Regions from separate parts of the Enterobacter sp. UPMP2061 genome, predicted to be linked through region 2. Evidence: predicted binding sites of a transcription regulator. Region 2 holds the regulator's gene; each other region holds the start of a gene.

Region 1 (5,741 bases), on a different contig from region 2:
AAGAAATGTGCCCCTCGTCACACAATACAATCTGCCGTACCGTTGTCACAAAACCGACAAAATCGCTGTCAGGTGTTACGTTTAGCCCGGCTAACCTTCGTCCATTCTGGATTCGTACAGCGGGGGCATAATTGATGTTCGCCCGCCTGCATAACCACGACATGACTACATTTTATGCAGGCGTACTCGCCCGCTTCAGGTACAGTTTTGTATCGCTCGATGAGCATATCCGGCAGGATGCACAGGCCGGGCTTCACCTCATCGTCGGAATAGTAATAGACGCTGATTTGACCATTCGTTTCCATAATCGCCAGACGCACCTGCCCCAGTTGCTCAACGCTGCTCAAACGGAGTTCCATAAAGAACTCAAACTCCGTCATATTGGCGCTTTGCACATTCTCCCAGGCCAGTTGACCATCTTCGACAATCACCACCGGCTTCCCTTCGAGCAGATCTTCCAGTTTCTCACTTTTCGACATCAGCCACATGACCAGCCGGTACAGCAGTGCAAGCGTCACGAAGACGATAAAGACCGGCACCATCGGCACATCGTCATAAAAGGCAACGTCCCCTGCCGCCGACCCCAGCGTCAGGATGATCAGCACTTCAAACAGCGACATCTGCCGCACGCCGCGACGTCCGGTGATTTTCAGAAACAGGAAAACGAGTACAAAGGTGTACAGGCTGCGCAGCGCTACTTCGCCTAAAAACTCAGGAGGGACTTTATCAAACGCCATCCGCTGGAGATCGAAAGCTTTCATTTTTTTATGCCTTAACAGTAGGTTACTGCTTATAAGCATAGTCCAGCCATTTATTTTCGCCGGAGATAGCACCCGTCACGCAAAACCCGTATCATTGCGCGCTTTACGTACGATAAAAGTGAACGCCATGACTCAAACGTTTATCCCCGGCAAAGACGCCGCTCTGGAAGATTCCATCGCTCGCTTCCAGCAGAAACTGACCGACCTGGGCTTTAATATCGAAGAAGCCTCCTGGCTGAATCCGGTGCCTCACGTCTGGTCCGTGCATATTCGCGACAAAGACTGTGCGCTGTGCTTTACCAACGGTAAAGGCGCGACCAAAAAAGCGGCGCTGGCCTCTGCGCTGGGTGAGTATTTTGAGCGTCTGTCCACCAACTACTTCTTCGCCGACTTCTGGCTGGGCGAAACTATTGCCAACGGTCCGTTCGTTCACTATCCGAACGAAAAATGGTTCCCGCTGACCGAAAACGATGAACTGCCGGAAGGCATTCTCGATGCCCGCCTGCGCGCGTTCTACGATCCGGAAAACGAACTGACCGGCAGCATGTTGATCGACCTGCAATCCGGCAATGAGGATCGTGGGATCTGCGCCCTGCCGTTCACCCGTCAGTCTGACGAGCAGACCGTTTATATCCCGATGAACATCGTCGGCAACCTGTATGTGTCTAACGGCATGTCTGCCGGTAATACCCGCAACGAAGCGCGCGTGCAGGGATTGTCTGAAGTTTTCGAGCGTCATATCAAAAACCGCATTATTGCTGAATCCATCAGCCTGCCGGAGATCCCGGCTGACGTGCTGGCGCGCTACCCGGGCGTGGTGGAATCCATCGCCAAACTGGAAGCAGAAGGTTTCCCAATCTTTGCTTATGACGGTTCTCTGGGCGGCAAATATCCGGTTATCTGCGTGGTACTGTTCAACCCGGCAAATGGCACCAGCTTCGCCTCCTTCGGCGCGCACCCGGACTTCGGCGTGGCGCTGGAGCGTACCGTAACCGAACTGCTGCAAGGTCGTAGCCTGAAAGATCTCGATGTCTTTACTCCGCCAACCTTTGATGACGAAGAAGTCGCCGAGCACACCAACCTCGAAACGCACTTCATCGACTCCAGCGGTTTGATCTCCTGGGATATGTTCAAACAGGACGCGGACTATCCGTTCGTGGACTGGAGCTTTGCCGGTACGACGGAAGAAGAATTCGCCACCCTGATGGCGATCTTCAACGCGGAAGATCAGGAAGTTTACATTGCCGACTATGAACACCTCGGCGTTTACGCGTGCCGTATTATTGTGCCAGGTATGTCGGACATTTATCCGGCAGAAGATCTGTGGCTGGCGAACAACAGCATGGGCGCGCATCTGCGTGAAACCCTGCTGGCCCTGCCAGGCAGCGAGTGGGATAAAGAAGATTATCTGAACCTGATCGCCCAGCTGGACGAAGAAGGACACGATGATTTCACCCGCGTGCGCGAACTGCTGGGTCTGGCGACCGGAAAAGATAACGGCTGGTACACCCTGCGCATCGGCGAGCTGAAAGCGATGCTGGCGCTGGCGGGCGGCGATCTGGATCAGGCTTTGGCCTGGACCGAGTGGACGATGGAGTTTAACCAGTCCGTCTTCTCCGCCGAGCGCACAAACTATTACCGTTGCCTGCAAACGCTGCTCCTGCTTTCTCAGGAAGACGACCGCGAGCCATTGCAGTATCTGAACGCCTTTGTACGTATGTACGGTGCGGATGCCGTTGAAGCTGCCAGCGCGGCGTTGAGCGGTGAAGAACCATTCTACGGCCTGCAAGCGGTTGACAACGATCTGAAAGCCTTCCCGGCGCATCAGTCACTGCTGAATGCGTATGAAAAATTGCAGAAGGCAAAAGCCGCTTACTGGTCAAAATAAGCGCATATAACATTAATGGCTGTAGGCGTATTCAATCGCCTGAGCTATATTACGGGGCAAGTTCATTGCCCCTTTTTTTTATTTTTCCGCAATGACGTTTAATTGTAATAATTAAGTTAACCACGGGTAAATATAAAAACGCTTACCTGAGCTTTACTGTTACTAATTATAATAAATACTCCATTTTAATTAACTGTTCCACGGGAGGCTGAAGGAAAAAATTCAACTCTTTTCATAACTTTTAAAATTTATTTTTATACGGATAATCAAATACTTACTCCGCTTTTGCTGTAAAACCATACACACTGCGGGCCTATAAGCCAGGCGAGATATGATCTATATCAATTTCTCTTCTATAATGCTTTGTTAGTATCTCGTCGCCGACTTAATAAAGAGAGAGTTAGTGTGAAAGCTGACAACCCTTTTGATCTATTACTCCCCGCTGCGATGGCGAAAGTTGCCGAAGAAGCGGGTGTCTACAAAGCCACGAAACATCCGATGACGACGTTCTTTCTGGCCATTACGGCTGGGGTGTTCATCTCCATCGCTTTCGTCTTCTATATCACAGCCACCACCGGCACTGCCGGGATGCCTTTCGGCATAGCGAAACTGATTGGTGGTATTTGCTTCTCACTGGGCCTGATTCTCTGCGTCATCTGCGGCGCCGACCTCTTCACCTCAACGGTGCTGATTGTGGTGGCAAAAGCCAGCGGAAGAATTACCTGGGGTCAACTGGGGCGCAACTGGCTCAACGTTTACGTTGGCAACCTGATTGGCTGTCTGCTCTTTGTTCTGTTGATGTGGCTCTCTGGCGAGTATATGACCGCCAACGGCGGTTGGGGGCTTAACGTCCTGCAAACCGCCGACCACAAAATGCACCATACATTTATCGAAGCTGTTGCTCTCGGCATCCTCGCAAACCTGATGGTCTGCCTGGCGGTCTGGATGAGCTACTCTGGTCGTAGCCTGATGGATAAAGCCATGATTATGGTTCTGCCGGTTGCGATGTTTGTTGCCAGCGGCTTTGAGCACAGTATTGCGAATATGTTCATGATCCCGATGGGGATTGTTATCCGCAACTTTGCAAGCCCGGAGTTCTGGACTGCTGTAGGTTCAACCCCGGAAAGTTTTTCACACCTGACTATTATGAACTTCATTACTGATAACCTGATCCCCGTCACTATCGGGAACATTATCGGTGGGGGTCTGTTAGTTGGGTTGACATACTGGGTCATTTACCTGCGTGGCGGCGATCATCATTAATGGTTGTCTCAGGCAGTAAATAAAAAATCCACTTAAGAAGGTAGGTGTTACATGTCCGAGCTTAATGAAAAGTTAGCCACAGCCTGGGAAGGTTTTACGAAAGGTGACTGGCAGAATGAAGTCAACGTCCGTGACTTCATTCAGAAAAACTATACTCCGTATGAAGGTGACGAATCCTTCCTGGCTGGTGCGACTGACGCAACCACCAAGCTGTGGGACAGCGTAATGGAAGGCGTTAAACTGGAAAACCGCACTCACGCGCCAGTTGATTTTGACACCTCCGTTGCTTCTACCATCACTTCTCACGATGCTGGCTACATCAACAAAGCCCTTGAGAAAATCGTTGGTCTGCAAACTGAAGCACCACTGAAACGCGCAATCATCCCGTTCGGTGGTATCAAAATGGTTGAAGGTTCCTGCAAAGCGTATAACCGCGAGCTGGACCCAATGCTGAAAAAAATCTTCACCGAATACCGTAAAACCCATAACCAGGGCGTATTCGATGTTTACACCAAAGACATTCTGAACTGCCGTAAATCTGGCGTTCTGACTGGTCTGCCAGATGCCTATGGCCGTGGCCGTATCATCGGTGACTACCGTCGCGTTGCGCTGTACGGTATCGACTTCCTGATGAAAGACAAATACGCACAGTTCGTCTCTCTCCAGTCTGACCTGGAAAACGGCGTAAACCTGGAAGCGACTATCCGTCTGCGTGAAGAGATCGCTGAACAGCACCGTGCGCTGGGTCAGATCAAAGAGATGGCGGCTAAATACGGCTGCGATATCTCTGGTCCTGCAACCAACGCTCAGGAAGCTATCCAGTGGACCTACTTCGGCTACCTGGCCGCTGTTAAGTCTCAGAACGGTGCAGCAATGTCCTTCGGCCGCGTATCCACCTTCCTGGATGCGTACATCGAACGTGACCTGAAAGCAGGCAAAATCACCGAACAAGACGCTCAGGAAATGATTGACCACCTGGTCATGAAACTGCGTATGGTTCGCTTCCTGCGTACCCCAGAATATGATGAGCTGTTCTCTGGTGACCCAATCTGGGCAACCGAATCTATCGGCGGTATGGGCGTAGATGGCCGTACTCTGGTAACCAAAAACAGCTTCCGCTTCCTGAACACCCTGTACACCATGGGTCCTTCTCCGGAGCCGAACATCACCGTTCTGTGGTCTGAAAAACTGCCTCTGAACTTCAAGAAATTCGCCGCTAAAGTGTCCATCGACACCTCTTCTCTGCAATACGAGAACGATGACCTGATGCGTCCTGACTTCAACAACGATGACTACGCTATCGCTTGCTGTGTAAGTCCAATGGTTGTTGGTAAGCAAATGCAGTTCTTCGGTGCGCGTGCAAACCTGGCGAAAACCATGCTTTACGCAATCAACGGCGGCGTTGATGAAAAACTGAAAATGCAGGTTGGTCCTAAGTCTGAACCGATCAAAGGCGACGTGCTGAACTATGACGAAGTCATGGAGCGCATGGACCACTTCATGGACTGGCTGGCTAAACAGTACGTGACCGCGCTGAACGTTATCCACTACATGCACGACAAGTACAGCTACGAAGCCTCTCTGATGGCGCTGCACGACCGTGACGTCGTTCGCACCATGGCGTGTGGTATCGCAGGTCTGTCCGTTGCGGCTGACTCCCTGTCTGCAATCAAATATGCGAAAGTTAAACCAATTCGTGACGAAGATGGTCTGGCTATCGACTTCGAAATCGAAGGCGAATATCCGCAGTTTGGTAACAACGACGCTCGCGTTGATGACATGGCGGTTGACCTGGTAGAACGTTTCATGAAGAAAATTCAGAAACTCAC
Region 2 (5,741 bases):
CTAAACAATCCGTTAACCGTGACGCGCTACCATTCTCTGATCATTGATCCGCCGACCCTGCCGGCCTGCTTTGAGGTCACCGCCTGGAGCGAGACGCAGGAGATCATGGGCATTCGTCACCGTGAGTACGATCTGGAAGGCGTGCAGTTCCACCCGGAAAGCATTCTCAGCGAACAGGGGCACGCGCTGCTGGCCAATTTCCTTAATCGCTGAATATCTGTTGCCTTGTTGTGATTTTTTATGCATATTTTGTGATTATATTTTCACAATCAATGTGACATAAAAATGGATGGTCATGACATGGCAACTGAACAACCAGCAATTACCCGCGCGACATTCGATGAAGTGATCCTGCCGATTTATGCACCGGCTGAGTTTATCCCGGTGAAAGGGAGAGGCAGCCGCGTCTGGGATCAGCAGGGCAACGAGTATGTTGATTTCGCAGGCGGTATTGCGGTGACGGCGCTGGGCCATTGCCATCCTGCGCTGGTGGACGCGCTGAAAACGCAGGGCGAAACGCTGTGGCACACGAGCAACGTGTTCACCAACGAACCGGCGCTGCGTCTGGGGCGTAAGATCATCGATGCCACCTTCGCCGAACGCGTGCTGTTTATGAACTCCGGCACCGAAGCCAACGAAACCGCCTTTAAGCTGGCGCGCTACTACGCAACCACGCGTCATAGCCCGTACAAAACCAAAATCATCGCCTTCCATAACGCCTTCCACGGACGCTCCTTCTTTACCGTTTCCGTTGGCGGCCAGCCGAAGTATTCCGACGGCTTTGGTCCGAAACCTGCGGATATCATCCACGTGCCGTTTAACGATCTCCACGCCGTTAAAGCGGTGATGGACGATCACACCTGTGCCGTGGTGGTCGAGCCCATTCAGGGGGAAGGCGGCGTCACGGCGGCCACCCCTGAATTTCTGCAAGGGCTGCGCGAGCTGTGCGACGAGCACCAGGCGCTGCTGGTGTTTGATGAAGTGCAGTGTGGGATGGGGCGTACCGGAGACCTGTTTGCTTATATGCACTACGGCGTAACGCCGGATATTCTGACCAGCGCGAAAGCGCTCGGCGGCGGTTTCCCGGTCAGTGCGGTGCTCACCACCCAGGATATCGCTTCCGCATTTCATGTGGGCTCACACGGCTCCACCTACGGCGGTAATCCGCTGGCGTGCGCCGTGGCGGGTGCGGCGTTCGACATCATTAATACGCCGGACGTCCTGAATGGCGTGAATGCGAAACGCGACCTGTTTGTGAAACATCTCCAGCAGATTGACCAACAGTTTGATGTCTTCAGCGACATCCGCGGGATGGGGCTGCTGATCGGCGCCGAACTGAAGCCGCAGTACAAAGGCCGCGCGCGCGATTTCCTGCACGCCGCCGCGCACGAAGGCGTCATGGTGCTCAACGCCGGGCCGGACGTGATGCGCTTTGCGCCATCGCTGGTGGTGGAAGACAAAGACATCGAAGACGGATTAACCCGTTTTGCCGCGGCGGTCGCGAAGAGCGTCAGCGGCTAATACGCGGTTCGTTTTAACCGGCGCGTTAACCAAATCCCGTGATGCGGGCGCTGACGCCATGCTACCGACGAAATGGTGTGCATGGTGTTCAGGTGCCCGAGAACGCGCTGTAAATGCTGCTCAAGGGTGCTCATCGGCCCGTGGGTCAGCGTCTCCGGCGCTTCCAGAATGTTCGAATCCCCTGACTCGCCCGGCGCGTCATACTCCAGACGCTGCTGACAGCGCTGCAACGCAATTTCACACGACTGCAAATAGCGCTGCGCCAGATCCGTCGTCAGCATCGTGTGCTCCCGCGCCAGCGTCGTCATGGCATTGATGTGCTCGACGATAAACTGGCTGTGCGTGACCCACAGCTTCATGTCAGCCAGATAGTGCGCGTTAAAGCCCGGCTCCTGCATGGCCTGGTTAAGGGAGTTGAACAGGGCGTTATGCGCCTGGTTGACCTTCATGCGCTCGTAGGCCAGCGGAGAGGGCTGCGGGTCATCGCTCAGAATAAGACGAATGGCCTGCTGGTCAGCTTCGAGCGCGTCGTGGGCGTTCTGCCTGAGCAGCCCGCTTTGCCACTGCGGCCACAGCCAGACCATGCCGCCAAAGGCGATCAGGCAGCCAATTAGCGTATCGACCAGCCGGGCAATAATAAACTGTTCCCCGTTAAGCGTGAGCAGTTGCAGGGTATACACCGCCGTCACCGTAAAGCCCACCATCGCCCAGCCGTAGTTTTTGCGGATGATCAGGTAGCTCACCAGCGTGATTGCCAGCATACCGGCCAGGGTATAGCCTTCCGGCACGTGGAAGTGCAGCGTCACGCCCGCGATAATCAGCCCCGCCATCGTACCGCCCGCCCGATGCAGAATGCGCACCCGCGTGGCGCCATAGCCGTTCTGGGTGACAAACAGCACGGTCATTAAGATCCAGTAGGGTTTCGGCAGGTGCAGGGCCATTCCCATCAGGCTGGCGATGCTCAGCATCACACTGATCCGCGCGGCATTGCGCAGGGCGGAAGATTTCAGTGATAGATAGCTTTTGAGCGCGGGCAGCAGCGGCAGCCGTTTTTGCTTATCGGCCATCAGGTCCCGGGCATAAAGCGGGCGCTGGGTGCGTAACACCCGGGCGATGCGGCTGAAATGCCAGGCAGCAAATTGCCCGACCGGGTTATCCGCGTGCTGACGCGCAATCTTTTCCAGCGCGCCGAGCTGTTTGTCCATGTTAAAGCGCGTCGGATAGCGGTGATAGAGGATATCGTCAGCCAGCACCCGCAGGCGGGCTGCGACGGTCTGCGCGTTCCAGCGGATCACCGCTTCCGCATGGCTGCGCTCCACCAGCTTTTGCACCTCTTCCGGATTATGAAGGCTGACGGAGATATGCTCCTGCAAATCCAGCCCGACCTGGAAGGTTCGCAGCAGCCGCTTGTATTCATGATTTTTGTTGGCGGCAAGCATGTGCAACTGCTGATAGCACTGGCTGATCAGATCCACCACTTTTTGCTGGCGCGCCAGCAGCGGCGGCAGGGATTTTTCCGGGTCGGTATGTTGAGTGAGCAGGGTGTATTTTGCTTCACAGTATTCAGCAAGCTGCACGTAGAGCAGGCTCAGGGATTCGCGCAGCGGCTGTTCCCGCCACAGCCAGAACCAGAACCAGTTAAACAGCCCGTACCACAGCGTGCCGAGGGCGTAGATCAGCAATGGCTCCCACACCGGCATATTGCCCGCAAGGCTTAAGGTGAAGATGGCGGCAATCAGCGACGCGGGAAGCAGGCGGGCGTGCAGCGAGCTGATTTCGGCGGTGACGCCGAGCGTCATCGCCAGCACGGTCAGGATCAACGGCAGAGGAATGTCGCGGGCCAGTAAGAGTTGTACGGCAAGGCTACAGCCGGCAAACAGGCAGCCGCCAATAATCAGACGTTTAAAAAAGCGTTTATGCGGCGTATCCAGACCGGCAATGTTGCAGCAGGCGGGCACGAGGGAAAACAGCAGGCCTTGCTGAAGATGTCCGAGGATCAGGCCCACGGCCACGGGAAGACACAGCACCAGCGTTTGTCGTAGTGCGTAGTTAACTTCCGGGTGATAGATCAGCCTGCGCCACATGAGGAGTAGAGACAAAAACGGCGTGCCACCCTGCGGCGGCACGCCGTTTGACCGAAATTAACGGGTTCCGTAGACCACGATAGTTTTACCGTGGGCAGAGATCAGGTTCTGGTCTTCCAGCATCTTCAGGATACGGCCCACTGTTTCACGGGAGCAGCCGACGATCTGACCGATTTCCTGACGGGTAATTTTAATTTGCATACCGTCAGGGTGGGTCATGGCGTCTGGCTGTTTCGCCAGGTTCAACAGCGTCTGCGCGATACGACCGGTCACGTCCAGGAAGGCGAGGTTACCCACCTTCTCAGAGGTCACTTGCAGACGGCGTGCCATCTGGGAAGAAAGACGCATCAGGATGTCAGGGTTGACCTGAATCAGCTGACGGAATTTCTTGTAAGAAATTTCAGCCACTTCACATGCTGTTTTTGCACGAACCCAGGCGCTACGTTCCTGGCCTTCTTCAAACAGGCCCAGTTCACCGATAAAATCGCCCTGGTTCAGATAAGAAAGGATCATCTCTTTCCCTTCTTCATCTTTGATCAGCACGGCCACCGAGCCTTTAACGATGTAATACAACGTTTCCGCTTTTTCACCCTGGTGAATCAGCGTGCTCTTTGATGGGTACTTATGAATGTGGCAATGAGACAAGAACCATTCGAGAGTCGGGTCTGTTTGCGGTTTGCCAAGCACCATGCGCTGTTATCCTCTGTTATAAGCTGTCACCAGAGTCATAAGATGCATCCGGACTCTGGGGTTGCAATCGAATTCTTACCCATACCTGGGAAGTCGGCTGTCGTAACGTTTCGCAGCCAGTAAAGTTTGATGTCCTCTGCATACATGTGTAACGTCAATGTATTACTGTAGCATCCAGAGTGTTTTAGCATAGCTTTCGCCGCGTGTCTCCTGGTGTCTCGCTTCAGCATGACGCAGGTCGCCTTCCGTTGCGAGAAATGTAACGTACACGTAATCTGTCATAAAAAATGCAACGTTGGAGTGAGTGAATATGCAAGCGCGTGTGAAATGGGTTGAAGGGTTAACGTTCCTGGGCGAGTCTGCTTCTGGGCACCAGGTTTTGATGGATGGCAACTCCGGCGATAAAGCGCCAAGCCCAATGGAAATGGTGCTGATGGCGGCGGGGGGATGCAGCGCGATCGACGTGGTGTCGATCCTGCAAAAAGGCCGTCATGACGTGACCGATTGTGAAGTGAAGCTGACGTCAGAACGTCGCGAAGAGGCGCCACGCCTGTTCACGCATATTAATCTGCACTTTATCGTCACCGGCAAAGAACTGAAGGATGCGGCGGTCTCGCGTGCGGTTGACCTGTCTGCGGAGAAATACTGCTCTGTGGCGCTAATGCTGGAGAAAGCGGTAAAAATCACCCATTCGTATGAAGTGATCGCGGCTTAATTTTTTGGCGGGTGGCGCTGCGCTGACCCGCCCTACAAAAGCACGCCCGTAGGCCGGATAAGCGAAGCGCCATCCGGCAACAGGCGTCACGCGATCTGCTTTCCTTCCATCAGCCGCTGCACCAGCGGTGTCATGATCAGCTCCATTGCCAGCCCCATTTTTCCGCCCGGCACCACTAACGTATTCATGTGCGAAATAAACGAACCCTGTAGCATCGCCAGCAGCCAGGGGTAATCAATGCCTTCCAGGTTGCGGAAGTGGATCACCACAAAGCTCTCGTCCAGCGACGGGATGCTTTTTGCAGCGAACGGGTTGGAGGTGTCCACGGTGGGGACGCGCTGGAAGTTAATGTGGGTTCGGGAGAACTGCGGCGTCAGGAAGTTGATGTAATCTTCCATGGAGCGCACCACCGAGTCCATGACCGCCTCTCGCGAATGGCCGCGCTCGCTCATGTCACGCGTCAGCTTCTGGATCCACTCAAGGTTAACAATCGGCACCACCCCCACCAGCAAATCCACGTGGCGCGCCACGTCGTGCTGAGGCGTCACCACGCCGCCGTGCAATCCTTCGTAAAACAGCACGTCAGTCGGTTCCGGCAGCGGCTGCCAGGGCGTGAACGTGCCGGGGACCTGGTTCCAGGGCACGGCTTCATCGTAGGTGTGGAGATACTTGCGGGACTGCCCGGTACCGCTTTGCCCGTATTCACGGAAGGTTTGCTCCAGCAGGCCGAA
Region 3 (5,741 bases), on a different contig from region 2:
TAGTCCACCTCACCTTCAGCCTCTTTCAGCGGCTTGCCCTGCTCGGTAGTCATCAGCCGCCCGAGCCAGCTTTTGTTCTCGATAATCAGTTCATACCAGCGATAGAGGATCGTGGAGCGCTCTTTTGCCGTTTTTGCGCGCCATGCGGGAAAGGCCTTCGTCGCGGCCGCAATGGCCTCTTCGGTTTCGGCTTTCCCTGCTTTCGCCACTTTCGCGACCACCTCACCCGTGGCCGGGTTTAGCACATCAAACGTGGTGTCGAGTGTTTTCCAGATACCGTTAACCAGATACCCGGTCTGAAAAAGGATACTGTCCTGAAGAGCCTGGGTTGTCATGTGTCCTCCCTTCCTGAATGTTTGAACCTGCAAGAATAAGTATAGCCACAAAAAAACCGACGCTTTTGGCGTCGGTTTTCTCTTCGTTAGCTGTCTGTCAGCGCATTCTGGTAGCGGTGCAGCATAAACACCAGCCGCTCTACCGGCTCGGTAACCTGCGGCGGCGCTTCCCAGATCCGCAGTTTCTCCTGGTAGATATCCAGTTCCTCCAGCAGTTGCTTAAAGTAGCGGCGACGTTTGTCATCACTGGATGCCGATATCACATGGTCCGCCGTTCGCCGTAGCTGGCGGTGGTAGGCGGACAAATCGTCGTTGATCGGCACTGGCGCGTTCCGCAGACGCTGGTGCGCGATAATCATGGTTAACGCCAGGCGGAAGCGGGCGACATCGCCCGGGAATTTATTCAGCAACAGGAACAGCTGTTGATAGAGCGCCGGCAGGTGGTTCTCCTTACGCCGCGCGGTGTTGGTAGTCAATGACGATACGGCGGCCGACACAAACTGATTCAGCAGCACACGCCCTGTCCGCGCCTGAGAGTTATCCCGCACCAGCAGGATCACCATCATCGCCAGGAAACAGCCCACCAGCTGACCTAATGCGCTATCCAGGAACTGGCTGAAATGGAAGGTCATCGGGTTATCCAGCACGATGATGTTAATCGTGCTCGCCAGCGCACCCAACGATCCCAGACGGCGTTTTTGTACCTCAATCCCGATAAAGAACGCCATCACCGCCAGGCTGATGCAGAGCAAAAGCATGCTTTGCTGCGTCGAGGGAATAATCACCAGGAAGTAGAGCGCACCAATGGGTAACGCCGCAATGGTGCCGTACAGAAAATCGATCGCGACCATGCGCGGGTTGGGCAGACGCATCGCCAGCGCGGTGACGACGGCAATCATCACCATCGCGCCGCTGCCGGACGTCCAGCCGGTCCACAGCCAGAACAGCGTGCCGAGTATACAGGCCAGGGTGGTACGCCAGAAGTTAACCATCGCATGGTGGCGCTCGGCGGACTCCGGTTTGATCACCACTTCGCCCTGTAACACCTCTTCTTCCGCCGCACTGATTTTGGTGTTGCTAATCACGCCGCGTTTCAGGAGCAGGTAGCGCGTTGCGGCGCCAACCCAGGTATAAATGGTGACTGGCGTATCCCGTTCTCCTGTCCAGGCAATCACACGACGCATGCGTTTGAGCTGTCGATGCACGTCCTGCACCGTCTCCACGGGCTCATCAAACAGTTCGCGGAAAGTATCCGTTACCACTTCGGGGCGGGTGTTCTGAATCAGGTAGGTTTCACACGCCTGGGTGATCAGCGTTAGCGAGACGGTATTGATCGCTTTCAGACGACGATTGGCCCGCTCCCAGCGGGAAGACTCCATGTTGAGATTACTGCGCATCCCTTCCAGCGCCTGCGTGCGGCGCACCAGCGCGCTCCAGGCCTTGTCGACCTCTTCGCTGTCGCCGTGCTTAATGCACAGCTGCATAAGCTGGTACTGAGCAACAATCAGCGCGTCCAGCTCACGATCGACTTCCTGCTTGATGGATCGCGGAGAGAAGAGCAGATCTGCGACAATCGCGCAGACGATACCAATGACAATCTCGCTACAACGTTCGACGGCGAACTGCGGAGCAAGCAGCGGTTCACTCTGAATGGTGATGATAATAATCAGCGCGGTATATCCCGCCAGACCCCAGGCGTACGAGTTCTCCACCTTCACCAGCGAAGAGACCCAGGTGCAAAAACCCGCCCAGATACAGCACACAATCAGCATCAGCAGCGGCGTGCGGATCATCAGGATGATAATGGTCAGGGCGGCGATACAGCCGATAAAGGTGCCGATAATACGCAGCATCCCGCGATAGCGAATTGCCCCGGAGTAAGGTTCGCCACCCGCCGCGAAGGCTGGACCGGCGGCGACGATCGCGGCGGTCAGAACGGCCCAGCGCGGCGTTTCAAGCTGGAAATGGAAGCCAACAAACAGCGCCAGCACAATGGCGCATGCCAGCTTCACGGCGAAGCGGATGTGCTGGCTGGCGATGGAAAAAATGCCCATAGCGATCAACCAAACTCGCGCAGGCGATGGGCGATTTGACGGAAGATAGAATCCTGGCTGGCATCACGGTCTTTTTCACCCGTGATCACCACCGTCGCGGTGGTGCCTGCGGGCCAGAGGTTGCTCTGCTGCTCATCCAGACGAATGCGTACCGGTACGCGCTGCGCCAGGCGAACCCACTCGAGGTTAGAATCGACGGTCGCCATCCCTTTTGTATCATTGGTACTGCTGGAGTTGGTCACCCCCGCGGCCACGCTGTCCACGGTTCCCTTCAGGACCCGGTTGCTGCCGAGCGGCGTGATTTCGGCGCGATAGCCCGGACGCACGCCTTCCAGCTTGGTCTCTTCCATATAGGCGAGGACGTAGAAGGAGTTCTGTTTCACCAGCGCCACGGCAGTTGAGCCGCGCGTGATAAACTCACCCGCATAGACGTTGAGGTTGGTCACCCAGCCATCGGACGGGGCGCGGATAACGGTACGTTCCAGATCGAGCTTCGCCAGATCGCGCGTCGCCTGCGCTTTTGCCAGCTGATGCAGCACGGTTTGCAGCACGTTATTAGACTGGTCAATCTCTTCCCGGGACATAGCCTGGATGCCCAGCTTGTTACGGCGTCCTGCTTCACGGCGTTTTTCAGCGGCCAGCGCGTTGTAATACGCCACGTCGGCTTCCGCTTCTTCCAACGCTTTTTGATAGCGCGGCTGGTCGATAGTGAACAGCACCTGATCTTTTTTCACCAGTTGGTTATCGTGGACGTTGACCGCCGTAATGAGACCGGCGACATCGGGCGCTATCGCGACCACCTCCGCGCTGAAACGCGCATCGCGCGTCCACGGGGATTCGGTGTAATAAACCCAGGCGCGAAAAATAGCGATGAACGCCAGGATGACCAGCGCCATAGTGATGGCAGTGCGGGAGATTTTTCTTGTTAGCGTTTTCACATCAACCTCAGACAAACATGCGCGATATTAAATAGAACAGGCAGCAATACAGCGCGGTATTGAACAATGCAGGATGCCAGACGAAATCATAAATCCCGGTAGGGACCAGCACCTTGCGCACCAGCCAGAAGATCGCCAGTGATAAAAGAAGCTCAAAAAATATCGGTGGGAACGACAAACCGAACACCACGATAACGGGAAACAGACTCATGTTGACCTTGATTAAAGAGAGTGCAGGTTACTGGATTTTTAAGCTCGCGCCGCCGCAGGAGAGCAAGAATTGCCGGGCGAGAGTGGCGCAGCCGTTATGTAATTAATAATATATTAACGTAACTGTTATGCTGTTATCTATCATATGTGATCTAAATCACTTTTAAGCCAGAGTGAATAATGGAACGTCTAAAACGCATGTCCGTCTTTGCGAAAGTGGTTGAGCAAGGCTCTTTTACCGCCGCAGCACGTCAGCTACAAATGAGCGTCTCATCCATTAGCCAGACAGTGTCAAAACTGGAAGATGAGCTCCAGGTGAAGCTGCTCAACCGCAGCACCCGCAGCATCGGGCTGACGGAAGCGGGTAAAATTTACTATCAGGGCTGCCGTCGAATGCTGCATGAGGTGCAGGACGTTCACGAGCAGCTCTATGCCTTTAACAACACGCCTATCGGCACGCTGCGTATCGGGTGTTCTTCAACTATGGCACAAAATGTTCTCGCTGCCATGACGGCGGAAATGCTGAAAGAGTACCCCGGTTTAACCGTTAATCTGGTTACGGGCATTCCGGCCCCGGATCTGATTGCCGATGGGTTAGACGTGGTGATCCGCGTTGGCGCGTTGCAGGACTCAAGCCTGTTCTCGCGTCGACTGGGCAGCATGCCGATGGTGGTCTGCGCGTCGAAAAGCTATCTGGCACAGTATGGCGTGCCGGAAAAACCTGCCGACCTGAGCAACCACTCGTGGCTGGAATACAGCGTTCGGCCAGATAACGAATTTGAACTGATCGCCCCGGAAGGGCTTTCCACTAAACTGCTGCCTGAAGGCCGCTTCGTGACCAACGATCCGATGACCATCTCACGCTGGCTGGTGGCCGGGGCCGGGATCGCCTACGTACCGCTGATGTGGGTGATCAACGAGATCAACAGCGGTGTGCTGGAGATCCTCTTCCCGCGCTACCAGTCCGATCCGCGTCCGGTGTACGCGCTCTATACCGAAAAGGACAAGCTGCCGCTGAAGGTGCAGGTCTGTATTAACTATCTGACGGACTATTTTGTGGAAGTGGCGGAGCTGTTTCAGGGCATGCGAGGCAGAAGGAAAGAGTAGGCTTTTCCCCTCTCCCCGTTGGGGAGAGGGTTAGGGTGCGGGGGAAAATTTACGCCGTGCCGCCCACCGTCAGATTATCCACTTTCAGCGTAGGCTGACCGACGCCCACAGGCAGGCTCTGGCCCTCTTTGCCGCAAACGCCCACGCCGTTATCCAGCTTAAGGTCGTTACCGACCATGGAGATCTGCTGCATGGCCTCAATGCCGGAGCCAATCAGGGTTGCGCCCTTCACCGCTTTGGTCACTTTGCCCTTCTCAATCAGATACGCCTCTGAGGTAGAGAAGACAAATTTGCCGGAGGTGATATCCACCTGACCGCCGCCAAAGTTTGGCGCGAAGATCCCGTAATCAACGGATTCGATAATCTCCTGCGGCGTGGATTTACCCGGCAGCATGTAGGTGTTGGTCATGCGCGGCATCGGCAGGTGCGCGTAGGATTCGCGACGGCCGTTACCCGTCGGCGCAACGCCCATCAGCCGCGCGTTAAGCTTGTCCTGCATGTAGCCTTTCAGTACGCCGTTTTCGATCAGCACGTTGTACTGACCCGGCGTACCTTCATCGTCGACAGAAATCGAGCCGCGACGGTCGAGCATGGTGCCATCATCCACCACGGTACACAGTTCGGAGGAGACAAGCTGCCCCATCTGACCGCTGAATACGGACGTCCCGCGACGGTTGAAATCACCTTCCAGGCCGTGACCGACCGCTTCGTGCAGCAGCACGCCCGGCCAGCCTGCGCCCAGTACCACCGGCAACGTACCGGCGGGTGCAGCCACGGCAGACAGGTTGACCAGCGCCATGCGCACGGCTTCTTTTGCCCATGCATCCGCGCGGGCTTCGCCGTCGACATCACCCAGGAACCAGTCATAACCAAAACGACCGCCGCCACCGCTGGAGCCGCGCTCGCGCTTGCCGTCGTCTTCAACCTGCACGCTGATAGAGAGACGCACCAGCGGGCGAACATCCGCCGCCAGGGTACCGTCCGTCGCCGCCACCAGGATCAGTTCATAAACACCGGTCAGGCTGGCAGAGACTTCCTGCACGCGTTTATCCGCCGCGCGAGCCACTTTGTCCACGCGACGAAGGATGTCCAGCTTC
Region 4 (5,741 bases), on a different contig from region 2:
AAAGGCTTACGCGTCACCGAAACGACGACGGCTGGCGCCTTCTTCACGGCGTGGACCACGGTTTTCGCGGCGCTCACCGGAGAAACGACGGCCTTCACCACCGCGACCTTCGCTGCGACCGCCTTCACGACGCTCGCCACCGAAACCGCGACCACCGCCACGACGTTCGCCGCCACGGTCAGGACGTGGCTGTGCATCGCCCAGCAGCTGCATGTTCATCGGCTTGTTCAGGATACGGGTGCGAGTAAAGTGTTGCAGTACTTCGCCCGGCATGCCTTTTGGCAGCTCGATGGTGGAGTGGGAACCGAACAGCTTGATGTTACCGATGTAACGGCTGCTGATGTCGCCTTCGTTAGCGATCGCGCCAACGATGTGACGAACTTCAACACCATCATCACGGCCCACTTCAATGCGATACAGTTCCATTTCGCCAGCGTCACGACGCTCGCGACGTGGACGGTCTTCACCACCACGCTCTGGACGGTCACCGCGTGGACCACGGTCGTTACGGTCGCCACGACGTTCGAAACGATCGTCACGGTCACGGAACTCACGCTTAGGACGCATCGGCGCATCAGGTGGCACGATCAGGCTACGTTCGCCCTGCGCCATTTTCAGCAGTGCTGCGGCCAGGGTTTCCATGTCCAGCTCTTCGCCTTCAGCGACAGGCTGGATCTGGGACAGCAGCGCACGGTACTGATCCAGATCGCTGCTTTCCAGCTGCTGCTGTACTTTCGCGGCGAATTTTTCCAGACGGCGTTTGCCCAGCAGTTCTGCGTTTGGCAGCTCGGCTTCTGGAATGGTCAGCTTCATGGTGCGTTCAATGTTACGCAGCAGACGACGCTCGCGGTTCTCAACGAACAGCAGCGCACGGCCTGCACGACCCGCACGACCGGTACGGCCGATACGGTGAACGTAAGACTCGGAGTCCATTGGGATATCGTAGTTTACAACCAGGCTGATACGCTCAACGTCCAGGCCACGTGCTGCCACGTCGGTTGCAATCAGGATATCCAGACGACCGTCTTTCAGACGCTCCAGAGTCTGCTCACGCAGGGCCTGGTTCATGTCGCCGTTCAGCGCTGCGCTGTTGTAGCCGCTACGCTCCAGGGCTTCAGCCACTTCCAGGGTCGCGTTTTTGGTACGAACGAAGATAATCGCCGCATCAAAATCTTCTGCTTCCAGGAAACGCACCAGCGCTTCGTTTTTGCGCATGCCGTATACAGACCAGTAGCTCTGGCTGATGTCCGGGCGAGTGGTCACGCTGGACTGAATGCGCACTTCCTGCGGCTCTTTCATGAAGCGGCGGGTAATGCGACGGATCGCTTCTGGCATAGTTGCAGAGAACAGAGCGGTCTGATGACCTTCCGGGATCTGCGCCATGATGGTTTCTACGTCTTCGATGAAGCCCATACGCAGCATTTCATCGGCTTCGTCCAGTACCAGACCGCTCAGTTTAGAGAGGTCCAGGGTACCGCGCTTCAGGTGATCCAGCAGACGGCCCGGCGTACCGACAACAATCTGTGGACCCTGGCGCAGGGCGCGTAACTGCACGTCATAACGCTGGCCGCCGTACAGGGCTACCACGTTTACGCCGCGCATATGTTTAGAGAATTCCGTCATAGCTTCAGCAACCTGAACAGCCAGTTCACGGGTTGGAGCCAGGACGAGGATCTGCGGCGCGCGCAGGTCCGGATCAATGTTGTTCAGCAGCGGCAGCGAGAATGCTGCGGTTTTACCGCTACCAGTCTGGGCCATGCCCAGCACGTCACGACCAGAAAGCAGGTGTGGGATACACTCAGCCTGGATCGGAGATGGTTTTTCGTAACCCAGATCGTTAAGGGCTTCAAGGATAGGAGCCTTCAGGCCCAGATCTGCAAAAGTGGTTTCGAATTCAGCCATGTAGTACAAGTGCCTCGATATTAATGGCGGCCAGTCTACTTAGCTCATCGTGAAAATGATTAGCAATTTTCATTGAAAAGTGTGAACCGGCTCAAATTAGGTGTATTGACGAACAACAACGCCCTCACCAGTGAAGGTGATGGCAATCAAAAGATTACGGGCTGATGTTTATGTCGTCAGCTATTGCTGGTCCGATTCTGCCAGGTCGTCTTGCTCCTGGCCCAAGAGCGATAATTCCAACAATGCATAACGGTGCTCAACGAAGTTATGTACGTTGTTAGCAACCGCTAATTTGAACAGTGCCGTAGCGCTGTCCATATCCCCCAGACTTAGGTAGTACTTACCTAAATAGAAGTTGGTTTCACTGAGATGCTCAGCGAGCGAGGTGTTATCCGTTGCGTCCGCCTTGAGGCGTTCCATCAGCGTTGCTTCGCTAATGTTGCCCAGGTAGAACTCGACAATGTTCCATCCCCACTGTTCCTTGTCCGATTTCTCGAAGCGCTGTTTCAGTGCTTCTTTGGCCTGCTTCTCATCGAGCTTCTGCTCAACGATGTAAAGCCACAGGCTGCGGAAAGGATCATTAGGATCGTCTTGATAAAACGCCAGCAGATCATCTTGCGCTAACTTATCACGACCGCCGTAATACAATGCGATACCGCGATTCAAGTGCGCGTAGTTGTAAGTTGGATCAAGCTCAAGTACAGAATCAAACGCTTCATAGGCAGCATCAAAATTGCCTGCCTGCGTTAAATAAATGCCTAAGTAATTGAATACTTCAGGCATATCAGGTCGAATCGCCAGCGCTTGTGAAAAATCATTTCGCGCCAGTGCCCTCAGACCGAGACTATCATACAACACTCCGCGCTCATATAAAAGCTGTGCGCGTTCGTCATCGGTTAAAGCCCGACTGGCAAGTATTTGTTCCATGCGTGCCAGAATGACTTCCTGCTGCAAAGTCGGTTGCAATGGCACTGCGAGGACTTCGCTCTTACGCCAGGCAGAGTTGCTGCATCCTGCCAGCGTTAAAGCTGTCGCAACGAAACACCAGCGCAAAAAAGGCTTCATTTCCCACTCCCGAAGACAACTATTGATGAACGTCCTGTCCCCCGGCGGCTTAACAAGGCGTCCTGCCTGATAATAAGCCCTCCGCCTGCGCGGAGGGCAAATGGCAACCTTACTCGCCTTGCTGTTCAGCAGCCGGGGCTTCCGGTGCCGCAGCAGGCTGAGACTGCTCGGTTGCTTCTTTAATGCTCAGACGGATACGGCCCTGACGGTCAACTTCCAGAACTTTCACCGGTACTTCCTGACCCATTTGCAGGTAATCGGTCACTTTCTCAACGCGCTTGTCAGCGATCTGAGAGATGTGTACCAGACCTTCTTTACCGCCACCGATGGCAACGAATGCGCCAAAGTCAACGATACGGGTCACTTTACCATTGTAGATACGGCCCACTTCGATTTCTGCCGTGATCTCTTCGATACGACGGATAGCGTATTTCGCTTTCTCGCCGTCGGTTGCTGCGATTTTCACAGTACCGTCATCTTCGATTTCGATGGTGGTGCCCGTTTCTTCGGTCAGTGCACGGATAACAGAACCGCCCTTACCGATAACATCTTTGATCTTGTCTGGATTGATCTTGATGGTGTGGATACGTGGAGCGAACTGAGAAATATCACCACGCGGCGCATTAATCGCCTGTTCCATCACGCCCAGGATGTGCAGACGCGCACCTTTAGCCTGGTTCAGAGCAACCTGCATGATCTCTTTGGTGATACCTTCAATTTTGATATCCATCTGCAAGGCAGAGATACCGTCACGGGAACCCGCTACTTTGAAGTCCATATCGCCCAGGTGGTCTTCGTCGCCCAGAATGTCAGACAGAACAACGTAGTTGTCGCCCTCTTTCACCAGACCCATTGCGATACCTGCAACGGCGGCTTTAATTGGCACGCCTGCATCCATCAGCGCCAGAGAGGCACCACACACGGAAGCCATAGAAGAGGAACCGTTGGATTCGGTGATTTCAGACACCACACGTACGGTGTACGGGAATTTGTCTGCTTCTGGCATCACTGCCAGCACGCCGCGCTTCGCCAGACGGCCGTGACCAATTTCACGACGCTTCGGTGAGCCAACCATACCGGTTTCGCCCACAGAGTACGGAGGGAAGTTGTAGTGGAACAGGAAGCTGTCAGTACGCTCGCCCATCAGTTCGTCGATGATCTGTGCGTCACGTGCGGTACCCAGGGTCGCGGTTACCAGCGCCTGCGTTTCACCACGGGTGAACAGCGCAGAACCGTGAGTACGTGGCAGTACGCCAGTACGCACGTCCAGACCACGGATCATGTCTTTTTCACGGCCATCGATACGCGGCTCGCCTGCCAGGACGCGGCTACGAACAACGTTTTTCTCGATGGCGTGCAGGATTTCGCCAATCTCGTTAGCGTCCAGCGTTTCGTCTTCGGCAACCAGGGTCGCGGTCACTTCAGATTTGATCACATCAACCTGAGCATAGCGCTCCTGTTTGTCGGTGATGCGGTATGCGTCGCTCAGACGAGATTCTGCCAGTGCAGCAACGCGTGCGTTCAGCGCCTCGTTCACCACTTCTGGCTGCCAGTCCCAACGTGGTTTACCGGCTTCTTTCACCAGGTCGTTGATGTTCTGAATAACGATCTGCTGCTGCTCGTGGCCAAATACCACAGCGCCCAGCATCTGATCTTCGCTCAGCAGTTCAGCTTCGGATTCAACCATCAGAACCGCTGCTTCAGTACCGGCAACAACCAGGTCCAGCTTACTCTCTTTCAGCTCTTCCTGAGTTGGGTTCAGTACGTACTGGTCGTTGATGTAGCCAACGCGCGCGGAACCGATTGGGCCATTGAATGGAATACCAGACAGTGACAGGGCCGCAGATGCGCCGATCATAGCAACGATGTCCGGGTTAACCTGTGGGTTAACGGAAACAACGGTCGCAATAACCTGAACTTCGTTTACGAAGCCTTCCGGGAACAGCGGACGAACCGGGCGGTCAATCAGACGCGCGATCAGGGTTTCGCCTTCGCTTGGACGGCCTTCACGACGGAAGAAGCCACCCGGGATTTTACCGGCAGCGTAGGTACGCTCCTGGTAGTTAACGGTCAGTGGGAAGAAGTCCTGACCTGGTTTAGCTTTTTTCTGGCCAACTACGGTAACGAATACAGCAGTGTCATCCATGCTTACCATAACGGCAGCAGTAGCCTGACGCGCCATCATGCCGGTTTCCAGCGTGACGGTATGCTGACCATACTGGAATTTACGAACGATCGGATTCAGCAAAATTCTGTCCTTTCTTAAATGTTTGAAAGCACACCTCAGGTGTGCTGACGATTTAACCCGACCTTCTTCGCATCCTCGCGACTAATGACAACCGACACCCCCATGGGTGAAGCCTCTCATTAGCCGCGCGAACCTCTGCAATGAAGATCATTTATAGCAACAATACAATAGTTTCCATTGAATTGCTGCCGTCTGGTTGAAAAAAGGGGCCATCAGGCCCCCTTTTCTGAAACTCGCAAGAATTAGCGACGCAGGCCCAGACGCTCGATCAGCGCGGTGTAGCGTGCAACATCTTTACGCTTCAGGTAGTCGAGCAGTTTACGACGCTGAGAAACCATACGCAGCAGACCACGACGGCTGTGGTGATCTTTTTTGTGCTCTGCAAAGTGACCTTGCAGGTGGTTAATCTGTGCAGTCAGCAGTGCAACCTGAACTTCGGTAGAACCGCTGTCGTTAGTACCACGACCAAACTCAGAAACGATTTTAGCTTTAGCTTCAACGCTTAGAGACATTTTCAAACTCCAAA

What was found. The regulator CRP, encoded in region 2, controls carbon source genes, mostly activating them, when cyclic AMP is high. The targets are predictions, from matches to a motif close to ATGTGANNNNNNTCACAT.
Region 1: the regulator CRP is predicted to act here: its motif matches at 2,979-2,996, upstream of focA (formate transporter FocA).
Region 3: the regulator CRP is predicted to act here: its motif matches at 3,683-3,700, upstream of aaeR (HTH-type transcriptional activator AaeR).
Region 4: the regulator CRP is predicted to act here: its motif matches at 1,982-1,999, upstream of yrbN (protein YrbN).

What each region holds. Positions count from the first base shown of each region.
Region 1 is NZ_JBSKJP010000001.1:686,208-691,948, reverse strand. It holds gene ACWKXX_RS03245 (DUF421 domain-containing protein) at 69-761, opposite strand; gene ycaO (30S ribosomal protein S12 methylthiotransferase accessory factor YcaO) at 889-2,649, shown strand; gene focA (formate transporter FocA) at 3,055-3,912, shown strand; gene pflB (formate C-acetyltransferase) at 3,964-5,741, shown strand, end outside.
Region 2 is NZ_JBSKJP010000008.1:22,256-27,996, reverse strand. It holds gene pabA (aminodeoxychorismate synthase component 2) at 1-213, shown strand, start outside; gene argD (bifunctional acetylornithine/succinyldiaminopimelate transaminase) at 301-1,521, shown strand; gene ACWKXX_RS15565 (YccS/YhfK family putative transporter) at 1,518-3,605, opposite strand; gene crp (cAMP-activated global transcriptional regulator CRP) at 3,663-4,295, opposite strand; gene ACWKXX_RS15555 (OsmC family protein) at 4,606-5,010, shown strand; gene ACWKXX_RS15550 (phosphoribulokinase) at 5,097-5,741, opposite strand, start outside.
Region 3 is NZ_JBSKJP010000004.1:30,674-36,414, reverse strand. It holds gene ACWKXX_RS10745 (NAD-dependent succinate-semialdehyde dehydrogenase) at 1-335, opposite strand, end outside; gene aaeB (p-hydroxybenzoic acid efflux pump subunit AaeB) at 422-2,389, opposite strand; gene aaeA (p-hydroxybenzoic acid efflux pump subunit AaeA) at 2,395-3,327, opposite strand; gene aaeX (p-hydroxybenzoic acid efflux pump operon protein AaeX) at 3,335-3,538, opposite strand; gene aaeR (HTH-type transcriptional activator AaeR) at 3,718-4,644, shown strand; gene tldD (metalloprotease TldD) at 4,694-5,741, opposite strand, start outside.
Region 4 is NZ_JBSKJP010000004.1:116,721-122,461, reverse strand. It holds gene ACWKXX_RS11160 (DEAD/DEAH family ATP-dependent RNA helicase) at 7-1,902, opposite strand; gene yrbN (protein YrbN) at 1,895-1,975, opposite strand; gene nlpI (lipoprotein NlpI) at 2,083-2,967, opposite strand; gene pnp (polyribonucleotide nucleotidyltransferase) at 3,077-5,215, opposite strand; gene rpsO (30S ribosomal protein S15) at 5,458-5,727, opposite strand.